Regions from separate parts of the Alloalcanivorax sp. C16-2 genome, predicted to be linked through region 1. Evidence: predicted binding sites of a transcription regulator. Region 1 holds the regulator's gene; each other region holds the start of a gene.

Region 1 (3,208 bases):
CTGGCGCGCCCAGGAACGCCTTGTGCTGCCCCCGCTGATCCGCGACTGGCTGGCCGACCCCGGCTCTCTGACCCGACGGCTGCGAGGCTTGGGCCCGTTCCGGGTGGCGCCGTCGCGGCGCCTGATCGGCGCGCCGGACCTCGAGGAGCAGCGCCAGCTCGGCCAGGTGGGCCGGCGCCATGCCCTGATCCGCGAGGTCACCTTATTGGTGCACGAGCGCCCCGTGGTGGAGGCCCGCAGCGTGCTGCCGCTGACCACCCTGGCCGGCGCCAACCGCAGCCTGGCGCACATGGGCAGCCGCTCCCTGGGCAGCGAGCTGTACCGGCGACCGGCGGCCCACCGCGACCAGGTATGGGTACGCTTCGGTGACAGCCCCTCTGGCCAGGGGCCGTGCTGGGGGCGACAATCCCGGTTCGTGAAGCGCGGTCGGCCGCTGCTGGTGGCCGAGCATTTCCTGCCCGCGCTCTGGGATTTGCTGCTCGAACCGGACCGCTGACCTATGCTCGCTTTCGTGGAACACCGCTACCCGGCCCTGTGGCCCTGGATCCAGCTGATGCGCCTGGAGAAACCCATCGGCAGCATGCTGCTGATGTGGCCTACTCTGTGGGCGCTGTGGATCGCCGGCGACGGCACCCCCAGCCTCAAGCACATCATCATCTTCGTGCTCGGTGTGTACGTGATGCGCGCCGCCGGCTGCGTGATCAACGACTACGCGGACCGGGACTTCGACGGCCATGTGGAGCGCACCGAGGGGCGCCCCCTGGCCACCGGCGCGCTGTCCTCGAAGCAGGCTCTGGCGCTGTTCGCCGGGCTCGGGTTACTGGCCTTCGTGCTGGTGCTGTTCCTCAACCGCTTCACCATTCTGCTGTCCTTCGGCGGCCTGGGGCTGGCTCTGCTCTACCCGTTCACCAAACGCTTCACCTATCTGCCCCAGCTGTTTCTGGGCGCCGCCTTCAGTTGGGCGGTGCCGATGGCGTTCGCCGCGGAAACCGGCGCCGTGCCGGAGATCGCCTGGCTGCTGTTCACCACCAATCTGCTGTGGACCGTGGCCTATGACACCGAGTACGCCATGTGCGACCGGGAGGACGACCTGAAGATCGGCATCAAGAGCACCGCGATTCTGTTCGGCGACCTGGACAAGCTGATCATCGGCGTGCTGCAGGGGCTCACCCTGGTGGCGCTTTGGCTGGTGGGCCAGCGGCTCGGTTTCGCCTGGCCCTGGTATCTGGGACTGGCGGCCATGGCGGCCAGTTTCGTGCATCAACAATGGCGTATTCGTTACCGCGAGCGCTGGCCCTGCTTCCACGCCTTTTTGAGCAACCACTGGGCCGGAGGCTGCGTGTTCATTGGGCTGTACCTGCAATACCTGGTTGCCGGTGGAAGCTGAAAAGGGTGCAAATTTGTCATCGGGATGTCATAAAAAGGCAATGTAATAGGGGACAATTCAAAAACGGCGAAAAATTAGAGATTGCAGCCATGTCCCGAAACCGCATTCTGATCGTTGACGATGAACCGGCCATCCGCGAAATGGTGGCCGTGGCCCTGGAACTGGCCGACTTCGATGTACTGGAGGCGGAGAACGCCCAGGTCGCTCATGAGCGCATCGTCGACGAGCGCCCGGATCTGGTGCTGCTGGACTGGATGTTGCCGTCGGTAAGCGGCATCGAGCTGGCACGCCGCCTCAAGCGCGAGGACGCCACCACCGAGGTGCCGATCATCATGCTCACGGCCAAGAGCGAGGAAGACAACAAGATCCAGGGCCTGGATGTGGGCGCCGACGACTACATCACCAAGCCGTTCTCCACCCGCGAGTTGATCGCCCGCATCAAGGCGGTGCTGCGGCGCTCCTCGGTGGCCGCTGCGGAAAAGGCCATCGACGTGGAGGGCCTGTGCCTGGACCCGGTCAGTCACCGCATCAGCGCCCACGGCAATCCGGTGGACATGGGCCCCACCGAATACCGGCTGCTGGAGTTCTTCATGAGCCACCAGGAGCGCGCCTACTCACGCACCCAGTTGCTGGATCAGGTGTGGGGCGCCAACGTGTATGTGGAGGACCGCACCATCGACGTGCACATCCGCCGCCTGCGCAAGGCCCTGGCACCGCACGGCTTCGACGGTTTCATTCAAACGGTGCGCGGCACGGGGTACCGGTTCTCGGTGAAGACCAGCCAGGCATCCTGATGGTTTAAGGTTCATTGCATGAAGCACCCCTCGGGAATGAGGGCCAGTCTGGCCAAGGAAGTCAACCGCATCCTGATCCTGGTGGCGGCCTCCCTGCTGCTGTGTCTGCTATGGCGAACCATCTGGCCGCTGGTGGCGGGCCTGGGGCTGTACATCATCTGGAGCACCCGGCAACTGTTCGCCCTGTACACCTGGCTGGTGCGCGAGGAGCACACCGACCCGCCGGACGCCGGCGGCCTGTGGGGCGAATTCTACACCCGCCTGGAGCATCTGTTCCGCCAGGAACGGCGCGCCCAGGACAACCTTCAGGGCATCATCCAGCGCGCCCAGGAGTCGGTGAACGCCCTGGAAGACGTGGTGGTGATGATCGACCAGCACGGCCACCTGGAATACTGGAACCACGCCGCCCAGAAACACCTTGGCCTGCGCCCGGACAAGGATCTGGGCCAGCCGCTCACCAACCTGATCCGCCACCCGCGCTTCACCCATTATCTCGCCAAGGGCCGCTTTAACGAGCCGCTGGAAATCCCGGCGCCGGTGGACGACAACCGCATCCTGCAATTCCGCATCACCGAGTTCGGTGAGGGCGACCAATTGATCCTGGCCCGGGACATGACCCGGCTCCACCACCTGGAAGAGATGCGCAAGGACTTCGTGGCCAATGTCAGCCACGAGCTGAAAACGCCGCTCACCGTGCTCAAGGGTTACCTGGAGACCCTGCTCGACACCGTGCCCGAGGAGCAGACCCGCCTGCGCCGGGCGCTGTATCACATGGATACCCAGAGCCATCGCATGGAGGCGCTGGTCAACGACCTGCTGCTGTTGTCACGGCTGGAAAACACCAAGGCGGACAACACCGGCCAGACCGTGGCGGTGCACGGCATGCTGCACCGCATGCGCGAAAACGCCCTGGCCCTGGCCCGGGAGAAGGATCACGAGATTACCCTGACGGTGCCCGAGGACGCGCGCCTGGTGGCCAATCCGGCGGAGCTGGAAAGCGCCTTCGGCAACCTGATCACCAACGCGG
Region 2 (3,208 bases), on a different contig from region 1:
TATTAGTTACGTCCCCTTTTTGCGTGAGCAACATGTTAATCAGAAAAAGGGGACGGACATATTTTAAAAGTGCTGTAACTAATTTATTTCGCAGGGTTTTGCGGCTAGACTATCGTCCAATAATAAAGCGTTATTAGAGGGATAGCATGCCGAGGAAGAGGCGCGTTGTTCTTCCGGGTTACCCCCACCATATACTTCACCGGGGCCATAATCGCCAGGCTGTATTCAAGGAAGAAGAGGACTACCTTAAATATCTGGCGGACGTAAAAGAACTAAAACATAGTTTCGGGGTTGATGTTTACGCATGGTGTTTGTTGCCCGAAGAAGTTCACTTGCTGATTAATCCCGGGCCCGACGAAGGGGCTCTTGGGAGTTTCATGAAATCACTGGCGGCCCGCATGACCCGGCATCGCAACCGGCGTGAGGAGCGGCGCGGCACCCTGTGGGAAAGCCGTTATCGTTCCAGCCCGGTTCAACCGAGCTGGCTGTTGGCCTGTGATCGGTATCTGGAGCAACTGCCGGTGCGTCTAGGCAGGGCCCGGAGCGTGGAGTGGTATCCCTGGAGCAGCTACTCGGAGCGCATGCAGCGGGGTGGCAAGCCGATTCTGGATCTGGACCCGGATTACCTGGCTCTGGCGGACGATGAGCTGCATCGCCGTATTATCTATGAACGTTACGCGCAACAGACCCCCAAGGCTTCGGAAACGGCTTTGATTCACGATGCCGTGGAGCGCAATCAGCTTACCGGCGACCCCGGCTTCACCGATGAGGTGGAAGCCCTGACCGGCCATCGTGTCAGTAACCGGGGCCGCGGGCGGCCACGCCGCCGCCGCGACTAACATCGACACACCCTACCGGGTGAAATACAACCCATTGATTCAGAAGATGATTCTTGATTTCTCTCATGAGGGCCCCGGGGAAATCCGGGGCTGAAAGGGAGGTAAACAAGCGTTCGCTTGTTTTTCTTTTCAGTTTCCCATTCAGGTTTGAACATAAAGGGAAAGCCGGTTGTCCGGCCCGTTCCGGATATGGATTTTAATCGGTTTTAAAGCGTTACTCAGAGTCGGTTTAACGCCAGCGCCGCCACCAGGGCGTTCTTTTTTTCAGGCCGACATGGGCGCCGTCGCAATGGGGCGGGCGGCTGGTGGCGCCACACCCGCAAAACAGCACGATCTCTTCCTTGGTGGCACTGTAAGGCACCCGGTCGCTTGCCGGGCAGCGCTCATCGGTGCAGAAGGGCGCCGCGTCGCTGTGCCCGCAGGCGCACCAGTAGCGGGTTTCGCCGGGCTGCATTCTGACCGGTTGCGGGTAGCGCGGCTCCGCCGCGGCTTCATCTCTCATTTTTATTCCTTCCCAAAAGGGCGTCCTGATCGTGGGCCCGCCCGTAAGCCCGGAGGCGCGAGGTGCTTCCAAAGGCTCCCAGGCTGTCGCGGGATGGTCATGTTTTTGTCACCGCGCGGCAACCGGCGGCTCCCAGACTGGCCGGAAAATAATGTTGGGAGCCCGTTATGCTTGCGCAAGCCGCTGGAAGGATCAAAGCCCTGCGTCCGCCGTTCCGACCCAGAAACCGGCCCAGGGACGCGGAGGAGGGCAGTCGCTTCAGTGCCTACTTTACCCGGTCGCGGCGGGAGATCCTCAAGGTACAACGGTTGCGTTACCGGATTTTTTCCCAGGAGTACGGCGCCAGTTTCAGCGCCCCCTTCGGCCTGGACCGGGACCGTTTCGACCGCCATTGCCTGCACCTGGTGGTGCGTGACAACCGCACCGGCGAGCTGGTCGGTTACACCCGCGTGCTACCCGGTGACCGGGTGGCGCGCACCGGCGGTTTCTATTCCGCCAGTGAGTTCCACATGCCGTTGGTGGACACGCTCTCTGGCGGCGTGGCGGAAATCGGTCGCACCTGCATTCACCCGGACCATCGCGGCGGGGCCGTGATCACGGTACTGTGGGCCCGGTTGGCCCGCTACATGCTCGAGAACGAGGTGCGCTATCTGATCGGCTGCGCCAGCATTGCCCTCGGCGAGGACTACAACGTGGCGGCCATTGACCAGCGTATTCGCGAGGACCATCTGGCGCCCGCCGGGTTGCGGGTCACACCCCGCTGCCGGCTGGCGCCGATGCCCGGCGACGCGGTGGCCGCCAAGGTTAGGATGCCGCCGCTACTGAAGGCATATTTGCGCATGGGCGCCCGGGTGTGTGGCGAGCCATGCTGGGACCCGGCATTCAATTGCCTGGATTACTTCATCCTGATGGAGGTGGACCGCCTGCCGGCCCGCTATGTGCAGCACTTTCTGCAGACCGGCCAGGCCGGGGTGGCGGAGCGCGCGGTCGCGATGGTATGAACGAACGGGACTGGTCCCTGGAGGGCGCGGCGCAAGGCCGCCCGCTGATACTGGCCCGCCGTCTGTGGCGGGCCGTACGCATTGTCGGCCATCTGATCGCCGGGGTGGTGGAGGCGGCCTGGCGGCGCGCCGCCCGCGACCCTCATCGACCGGAGATCCTGCTTGCCAAGCAGCGCTGGTGCCTGCGCTTGCTGGCGATCATGGGCGTCGAACTGCGCGTCCATGGGGCGCTGCGTGGTGGCCCGCTGTTCCTGGTGGCCAACCACGTCTCCTGGCTGGATATCCCGGTGATCGCGGCGGCCCGGCCCTGCCACTTTCTGTCCAAGGCGGAGGTGGCCCGGTGGCCGGTGATCGGCTGGCTGGCGCGTTCCGTGGGCACCCTGTTCATTCGTCGCGGCGCCGGTGAATCCCGGCTCAAGGCCGGGGAGATCCGCGAGCACCTTGGCCTTGGGCGCGCCATCCTGGTGTTCCCGGAAGGCACCACCACGGACGGCGCAAGCGTGCGTCGTTTCTTCCCCCAGCTTTTCGCCGCCGCCGAGGGCATGCCGGTGCAGACGGTGGCGCTGCGTTACCGGGACGCCGTCGGGCGGGCGGACCCGGCCCTGGCCTTCATCGACGATGATGAACTGCACCACCATCTGTGGCGCCTGCTGGGCCGCGAACGCATCGTCGTGGACCTCACCTTCGGCCCGCCGGTGCCCGCCGCCGAACCCCGCGAACGGGCCCGCCTGGCCCGCGAACAGATCATCGCCGGCCTCGGTTGAAACCCGCGCCACGCCCGAATCGCGACGAACCGTTTTTTTGCTACCATGAGCCCCGTTTCGTCCACCATGAGGAAGGCCCGTGACCCGAGCCAGTGACTTGAA
Region 3 (3,208 bases), 260 kb from region 1:
AGGCCCGGGATGCCCGGCCGCAGGCAGCAGATGCCGCGCACGATCAGATCGATTTCCACCCCCGCCTGGCTGGCCCGGTACAGGGCCTGCATGATGTGCTCCTCGGTAAGGGAATTGAACTTGGCGATGATGCGCGCCGGCTTGCCGGCCCGGGCCTGCTCGGTCTCGAAATTGATCCACTGGATCAGGCTTGGATGCAGGGTGAACGGCGAGTGCTTGAGCTGCTTGAGCCGCGCCGCCTTGCCCATGCCGGTGAGCTCCTGAAAGATCTTGTGGACGTCCTGGCAGAGTCCCTTTTCGGCGGTCATCAAACCATAGTCCGTGTAAATCTTGGTGGTCTTGGTGTGGTAGTTGCCGGTGCCCACATGGGCATAGCGCTTGATGCCATCGCCGTCGCGGCGCACCACCAGCAGCATCTTGGCGTGAGTTTTGTAGCCCACCACCCCGTACACCACCATGGCGCCGGCTTCCTGCAGGCGCCGCGCGCCCTCGATGTTGGATTCCTCGTCGAAGCGCGCGCGCAGCTCCACCACGGCGGTCACTTCCTTGCCGTTGCGGGCGGCGGTTTCCAGGTGGTCGAGAATCTCGGAATTGGTGCCGGTGCGGTACAGGGTCTGCTTGATCGCCAATACCCTGGGGTCCCGGGCCGCCTCGGCCAGCAGGTTGACCACCGGTGAAAAACTCTCGAACGGGTGGTGCATCAAAATGTCGCCCTGATCAATGGCGTCGAAGATGCTCTCGGTCTTGCGCACCGCCGCCGGTATGCGAGGTGTGAAGGGCGGGTAATGCAGGCGTGGCCGGTTCACGCTGGTGAACATGCGCGCCAGGTTCACCGGGCCGTTCACTTCATAGGCGTCCTGCTCGGTCAGCTCGAATTGCTCCAGCAGGTAGTCGATCAGATGACGCGGGCAGTTGTCCGCTACTTCAAGCCGCACCTCATCGCCATAGCGGCGCGACAGCAGTTCCCCCTTGAGCGCGCTGGCCAGATCCTCGACGTCCTCGTCCACCTCCAGGTCCGCGTTGCGGGTCACCCGGAACTGGTAGCAGCCGGTGGACGACATGCCGGGGAACAGATCGCTGACATGGGCGTGGATCATCGACGACAGAAAGATGAAGTTGTCGTTGCCGTTTTCGCAGATGTGCTCCGGCAGACGGATCAGCCGAGGCAGTGAACGTGGCGCCGGCACGATGGCCAGGCCCGTGGAGCGGCCGAAGGCGTCCTTGCCGTCCAGGGGCACGATGAAGTTGAGGCTCTTGTTCACCAGCCTCGGGAAGGGGTGAGCCGGGTCCAGCGCGATCGGTGTCAGCACCGGGTACACCTGCTCGCGGAAGTACTTCTTCACCCACTCCGCCTGCTGGGGTGTCCAATGTTCGCGGCGCAGGAAGTGCACGCCTTCCTCGGCCAGCGCCGGCAGCAGAATGTCCTGAAGAATGTGGTACTGGCGCTGCACCGCCTCATGGGTGACGCGGGCGATTTCGTCGAGGATCTCCTGGGCCAGCATGCCGTCCGGGCCGGGCTGTCCGGTACCCGTCTCCAGCCGGTTCTTCAGGCCCGCCACGCGGATCTCGAAGAATTCATCCATGTTGGAAGAGAAAATCAGCAGGAAGTTGAGCCGCTCCATCAGCGGGTGGTTCTCGTCCATCGCCTGCTCCAGCACCCGCAGATTGAACTGAAGCAGGCTCAATTCCCGATTGATGTAGTAATCCGGATTGTTCAGGTCGATGGCGTTGGGGTCGATGGCGATGTCGTTCATGGTCTCTTCCTGAAGCGGGCGCGGGGCCTCCCATTCCATGACATTGGTGTGACAGGGGTGTGACAGGGTGCCCGCCCGTCCCAGCTTACTCCCTTCGATCGCTGAGCGGGGAGAGGTGAGCGGGGCTTAACAATTGGTAACTGGTAAGTATAATGCGAACCATTATTATTATCTGTTGCCTAACGCGGATTGTTTTGGGAGCGACCTGATCATGCTGGATTCCTTACCCTCCACCCGGCGCGGCGTGCGCCGCGCCACCGGGGCTGTCCTCGCCCTGTCGGCGGCCTTCTGGTCGGCGGGTTTGCTGGCCCAGGAAAGCGGCAACCTGGCGCCGGTGGAAGTGGCCGATGAGGCCCCCGACGACGACTACATCACGGCGGACCAGCGCCCCCAGGCCGGCAAGCTGGACGTGCCGGTGGAAGAGCAACCCTTCGGTATCGAGGTCATCGACCGCTCGACCATGGAGGATACCGGCGCCAAGAATATTCAGGATGCGCTTCTGTACACTTCCGGTGTGTATTCCGGTAACTTCGGCTTCGACACGCGGGGCGATTCCGCCAAGATCCGTGGTCTCAATCCTTCCCTGTACATCGATGGCCTGCGCGCCAATTACGGTTCCTACAACACGGTGCGTCCCAACACCTTCGGGCTGGAGCGCATCGAAGTTCTGAAGGGACCTTCGTCGGTGCTTTACGGCCAGGCGGAACTGGGCGGCATCCTTAACGGGGTCTCCAAGCTCCCAAAGGCGAAGCAGCAAGGCGAGTTGCATGCCCAGGTCGGCAACTATGACCGTCAGCAACTGGCGGCGGACGTGACCGGCCCCCTGTCCGAGGACGGCAAGCTACTGTACCGACTGGTGGCCCTGAAGCGGAATAGCGGGACCCAGGTGGATCATGTGGATGACGACGGCTATTTGTTCGCGCCGTCGATCACCTGGTTGCCCACGGACGACACTACGGTCAGCGTGCTTTTCAACAGCCAGGAAGATACTGGCCAGGTTTCGGCCCAGTTCCTGCCGGCCCAGGGCACTATCGAGCCGGGCCCCAAGGGCGAAATCGGTTCCGACACCTTCGTCGGTGAGCCGGACTGGGACCGCTATGACCGGCGCAAGGATGAGGTCACGTTGTTCGTTGATCATCGGTTCACCGATCAATGGGGCGTGGCGGCCACGGCTCGCTATACGGAGAGCAGCTCGGAAACCCGGGAGCACTGGACCACCGTGGGCGCGAGCCCCGATGCTGACGGCAATATGCCACGCACGATCTACATGGCGGACAAGAAGACGGAAATTCTTAACTTCGACGTTCGCTTGAAGGGTGATGTCGCCCTGGGGCCTACCCGCCATAAATTGGCTCTGGGCGTGGACCGCCAGGACGCTCTGTGGGAGGAAGAAAATGTCTTTTCCGGAGCAGGTACGCCGATCAACGTTTATAACCCTCAATACGGCGACGTGG
Region 4 (3,208 bases), on a different contig from region 1:
CCAGCCTCGCCGTGCCCAAGGAATTGCTCGGCGAACCGGAAAACTGCCCGGCGGGAACCGACGACCTGAGCACGATTCTGACCCACACCGCGCCGCTGCGACACTTCGAACCGGTGGACCTGTGGGAAGGCGTGGGGCTGATGACCTTCACCTCCGGCACCACCGGCCGTCCCAAGGGCGCCATGCTCAGTTACGGGTCCAGCCTGTTCAAGATGGCGGCCTCCTTCCGTGCCAACCGCATGGCCGAGGACACCATGAGCCTGGGCATCGCGCCGCTGTGCCATATCGCCGGCATGAACTTCGGCGTCTACCAGCCGGTGTACACCCGTCAGACCCTGGTGATCCTGGCGCGCTTCGATCCGGCCACCACCATCGATGCCATCGAGCACTATCGGGTAAACAACTGGTACAGCATCGCGCCGATGCTGCGCGCGATTCTGGATTTCCCCGGCGTGGAAAAGCGCGACCTGACGTCGCTGACCAATAACCCCTGCACCAGCTTTGGTATTCCCCTGACCGAGCCGCTGGCCGCTGAATGGAAGGCGCTCACCGGCTGCCAGACCCACGAGGCCGCCTACGGGTTGAGCGAGACCCACACCTCGGACACCTTCATGCCCAAGGACCGCATCAAGTGGGGCAGCTGCGGCGTGCCGATGGCGGAGAACGAGATCCGCATTGTCGATACCGCCACCGGCGCGGAGTGCGCGCCGAACCAGAGCGGCGAGATCGTGGTGCGCAACAAGGCGGTGTTCAAGGGCTACTGGAAGCGTGACGAGGCTACCGCGGAAACCCTGCGCGACGGCGCGGTGTACACCGGCGACGTGGGCTACTTCGATGAGGAGGGCTACCTGTTCTTCACCGGCCGCATCAAGGAAATGATCAAGTGCTCCGGCTACAGTGTGTTCCCGGAGGACGTGGAAGCCTTGATGCTGGATCATCCGGCCATTGCTCAGTCCGCCGCCATCGGCATACCCGACGATCAGCGTGGCGAAACGGTGAAACTGTTCGTGGTACTCAAGCCCGGGCACCAGGGCAAGGTCAGCGAGAGCGAGCTGATCGACTGGGCCAGGGAACATATGGCCGCGTATAAGTACCCGCGCCAGATTGCCTTTATCGACAAGCTGCCGGCCACGCCGGCGGGCAAGGTGTTGCGCCGGTTGCTGAAGGACGATTGAGGGGGCGCTGGACGCTGGACGCTGGACGCTGGACGCTGGACGCTGGACGCTGGACGCGAAAAAATCGGGGGCTCCGCCAGGCTTGTCAAGTTCGCAAAAGCGTTTCTGCGAACCCGCAAACACTGCCGTACCGGGTTTTGACTTGGCGTCTGGCGTCTGGCGTCTGGCGTCCGGCGCCTATTCGTCTTTCTTTTTCTTGCCTTTGTCGTAATGCCACTTGATGGCGAAGAACATGCCCGTGCCGAGCACGACGACCTTGAAGGTAATGAAAACTACCGGGATCCATTCCATTCCGACCCTTTCCAGGCGTGAAATATCAGCCCAAGTCTAGGTCAGGCAAACCGCCATTCACATTGGACATAATGTCCCGGAACTTTTCAGCCCCGCCGTTGGCGATCCGCCGTTCTTCAAAAAATCGTCATCCCCTTGTCATGGGTTTGCGGCCCACTACCCGGGTATCCGTGAACGAATAATGACGAGGTGTTTTCATGAAACCCTGGCTTGCCCTTGGCGCCGGCACCGTGCTGGCCACTACCCTTCTGGCCGGTTGCGGCGGCGACAGCGATCACGACGACGGCGCCAACCCGCCGGCGGCGGAGCCCACGCCCTCCAGCTTGAAGCTCAGCTTCCTGGGCCGTCACGGCAGTGGCCAGTTCGACCAATCAGCGGCGGAGATCCCCGCCTACCACGCCGCTTCCCAGCGTCTGTTCGTGGTCAACGCCAACAAGGGTGCCCTGGACATCATGAGCTTGGCGGACCCCGCCAACCCGACCCTGGAAGACACCCTGCTCACCGGCGACATCTCCGCCGGCTCGGAAGTGAACAGCGTGGCGGTGCAGGGTGACCTGGTGGCGATCGCCGTGCAGGCCGGCACCAAAACCGACACCGGTTTCCTGGCCCTGTACGACGCCAACACCCTGGAGCGTATCAGCTTCGTGCCGGTGGGGGCTTTGCCGGACATGGTGGCGTTCACCCCGGACGGCCACTATGTGCTCACCGCCAACGAAGGCGAGCCTAACGACGATTACAGTGTCGACCCGGAAGGCTCGATCAGCGTCATCGACATCAGCACCCCGGAGAAGCCGGTGGAAAACCGCGCCACCTTCACCGCCTTCGACGGCCAGGAAGCGGACCTGAAAGCCGCCGGCGTGCGCATCTACGGCCCCGGCGCCAGCGTCGCCGAGGACCTGGAACCGGAATACATCGCGGTGTCCGCCGACAGCGCCACCGCCTGGGTGACCCTGCAGGAAAACAATGCCCTGGCCAAACTGGACATCGCCAGCGCCACGGTCACCGACATCCTGCCCCTGGGCGAGAAGGATCTGGGCCAGGAAGGCAACGGCATCGACGCCAGCGATGAGGATGACGCCATCAATATCCGCGCCTACCCCGGCGTGGTCGGCCTGTATCAGCCGGACGCCATTTATGCCTACCAGGCCGGCGGCCGGACTTACCTGGTCACCGCCAACGAAGGCGACGCCCGTGCCTGGGGCGAGGACAACGACGCCTACTGGGGCACCGAGGGAGACGGCTGCGCCGGCGACGCCAGCCAGGGCTTCGTGGAGGAATTCCGCGTCAAGCACCTGGTCCACGCCAGCGGCTTCGACCGCCGCTGTGGCGACGACCTGCCACCGCAACTGCGTGCCCTGGGCGCCGGTGGCCTGCTCAACCCGGACACCTTCGCCTACTGTGGCGCCAGCGCCGGCGACCCGGGCGAGTGCCGCGATGACGAGGTGCTGGGCCGCCTGAACATCACCTGGACCGAGGGCTACCGCAAGCACGAAAACGGCGACCCGATGTTGTTCACCGCCGCCGGCGTCCAGGATGACGCCAACGGCGACCGGCTCATGTACGATCAACTGTACGCCTACGGTGGCCGCTCCTTCTCGATCTGGAGCGAGGACGGGGAGCTGGTGTTCGACTCCGGCGACGCCATCGAACGGTTCCTGGCCAGCGACGAGTGCAAGCTGGGCACCCAGCGCACCCTGGACTGCAAGGATTACTTCAACTCCGGCCACGACGAAGGCGACGCC

Evidence for each region. The regulator PhoB, encoded in region 1, activates phosphate uptake and scavenging genes when phosphate is short. The targets are predictions, from matches to a motif close to TGTCATANNNNTGTCANA.
Region 2: ACLD02_RS12060 (CDGSH iron-sulfur domain-containing protein) is a predicted target of PhoB. The motif match lies at 1,437-1,454, and genes of this name have one in related genera.
Region 3: ppk1 (polyphosphate kinase 1) is a predicted target of PhoB. The motif match lies at 1,802-1,819, and genes of this name have one in related genera.
Region 4: ACLD02_RS16805 (choice-of-anchor I family protein) is a predicted target of PhoB. The motif match lies at 1,592-1,609, and genes of this name have one in related genera.

The regions. Positions count from the first base shown of each region.
Region 1 is NZ_JBKFTL010000001.1:370,947-374,154, reverse strand. Features, by position in the region: gene ACLD02_RS01725 (chorismate--pyruvate lyase family protein) at 1-496, shown strand, start outside; gene ubiA (4-hydroxybenzoate octaprenyltransferase) at 500-1,387, shown strand; gene phoB (phosphate regulon transcriptional regulator PhoB) at 1,477-2,181, shown strand; gene phoR (phosphate regulon sensor histidine kinase PhoR) at 2,218-3,208, shown strand, end outside.
Region 2 is NZ_JBKFTL010000002.1:397,478-400,685, reverse strand. Features, by position in the region: gene ACLD02_RS12065 (transposase) at 147-839, shown strand; gene ACLD02_RS12060 (CDGSH iron-sulfur domain-containing protein) at 1,069-1,341, opposite strand; gene ACLD02_RS12055 (GNAT family N-acetyltransferase) at 1,509-2,342, shown strand; gene ACLD02_RS12050 (lysophospholipid acyltransferase family protein) at 2,339-3,106, shown strand; gene yeiP (elongation factor P-like protein YeiP) at 3,186-3,208, shown strand, end outside.
Region 3 is NZ_JBKFTL010000001.1:632,414-635,621, forward strand. Features, by position in the region: gene ppk1 (polyphosphate kinase 1) at 1-1,754, opposite strand, end outside; gene ACLD02_RS03025 (TonB-dependent siderophore receptor) at 1,966-3,208, shown strand, end outside.
Region 4 is NZ_JBKFTL010000004.1:325,544-328,751, forward strand. Features, by position in the region: gene ACLD02_RS16800 (AMP-binding protein) at 1-1,175, shown strand, start outside; gene ACLD02_RS16805 (choice-of-anchor I family protein) at 1,664-3,208, shown strand, end outside.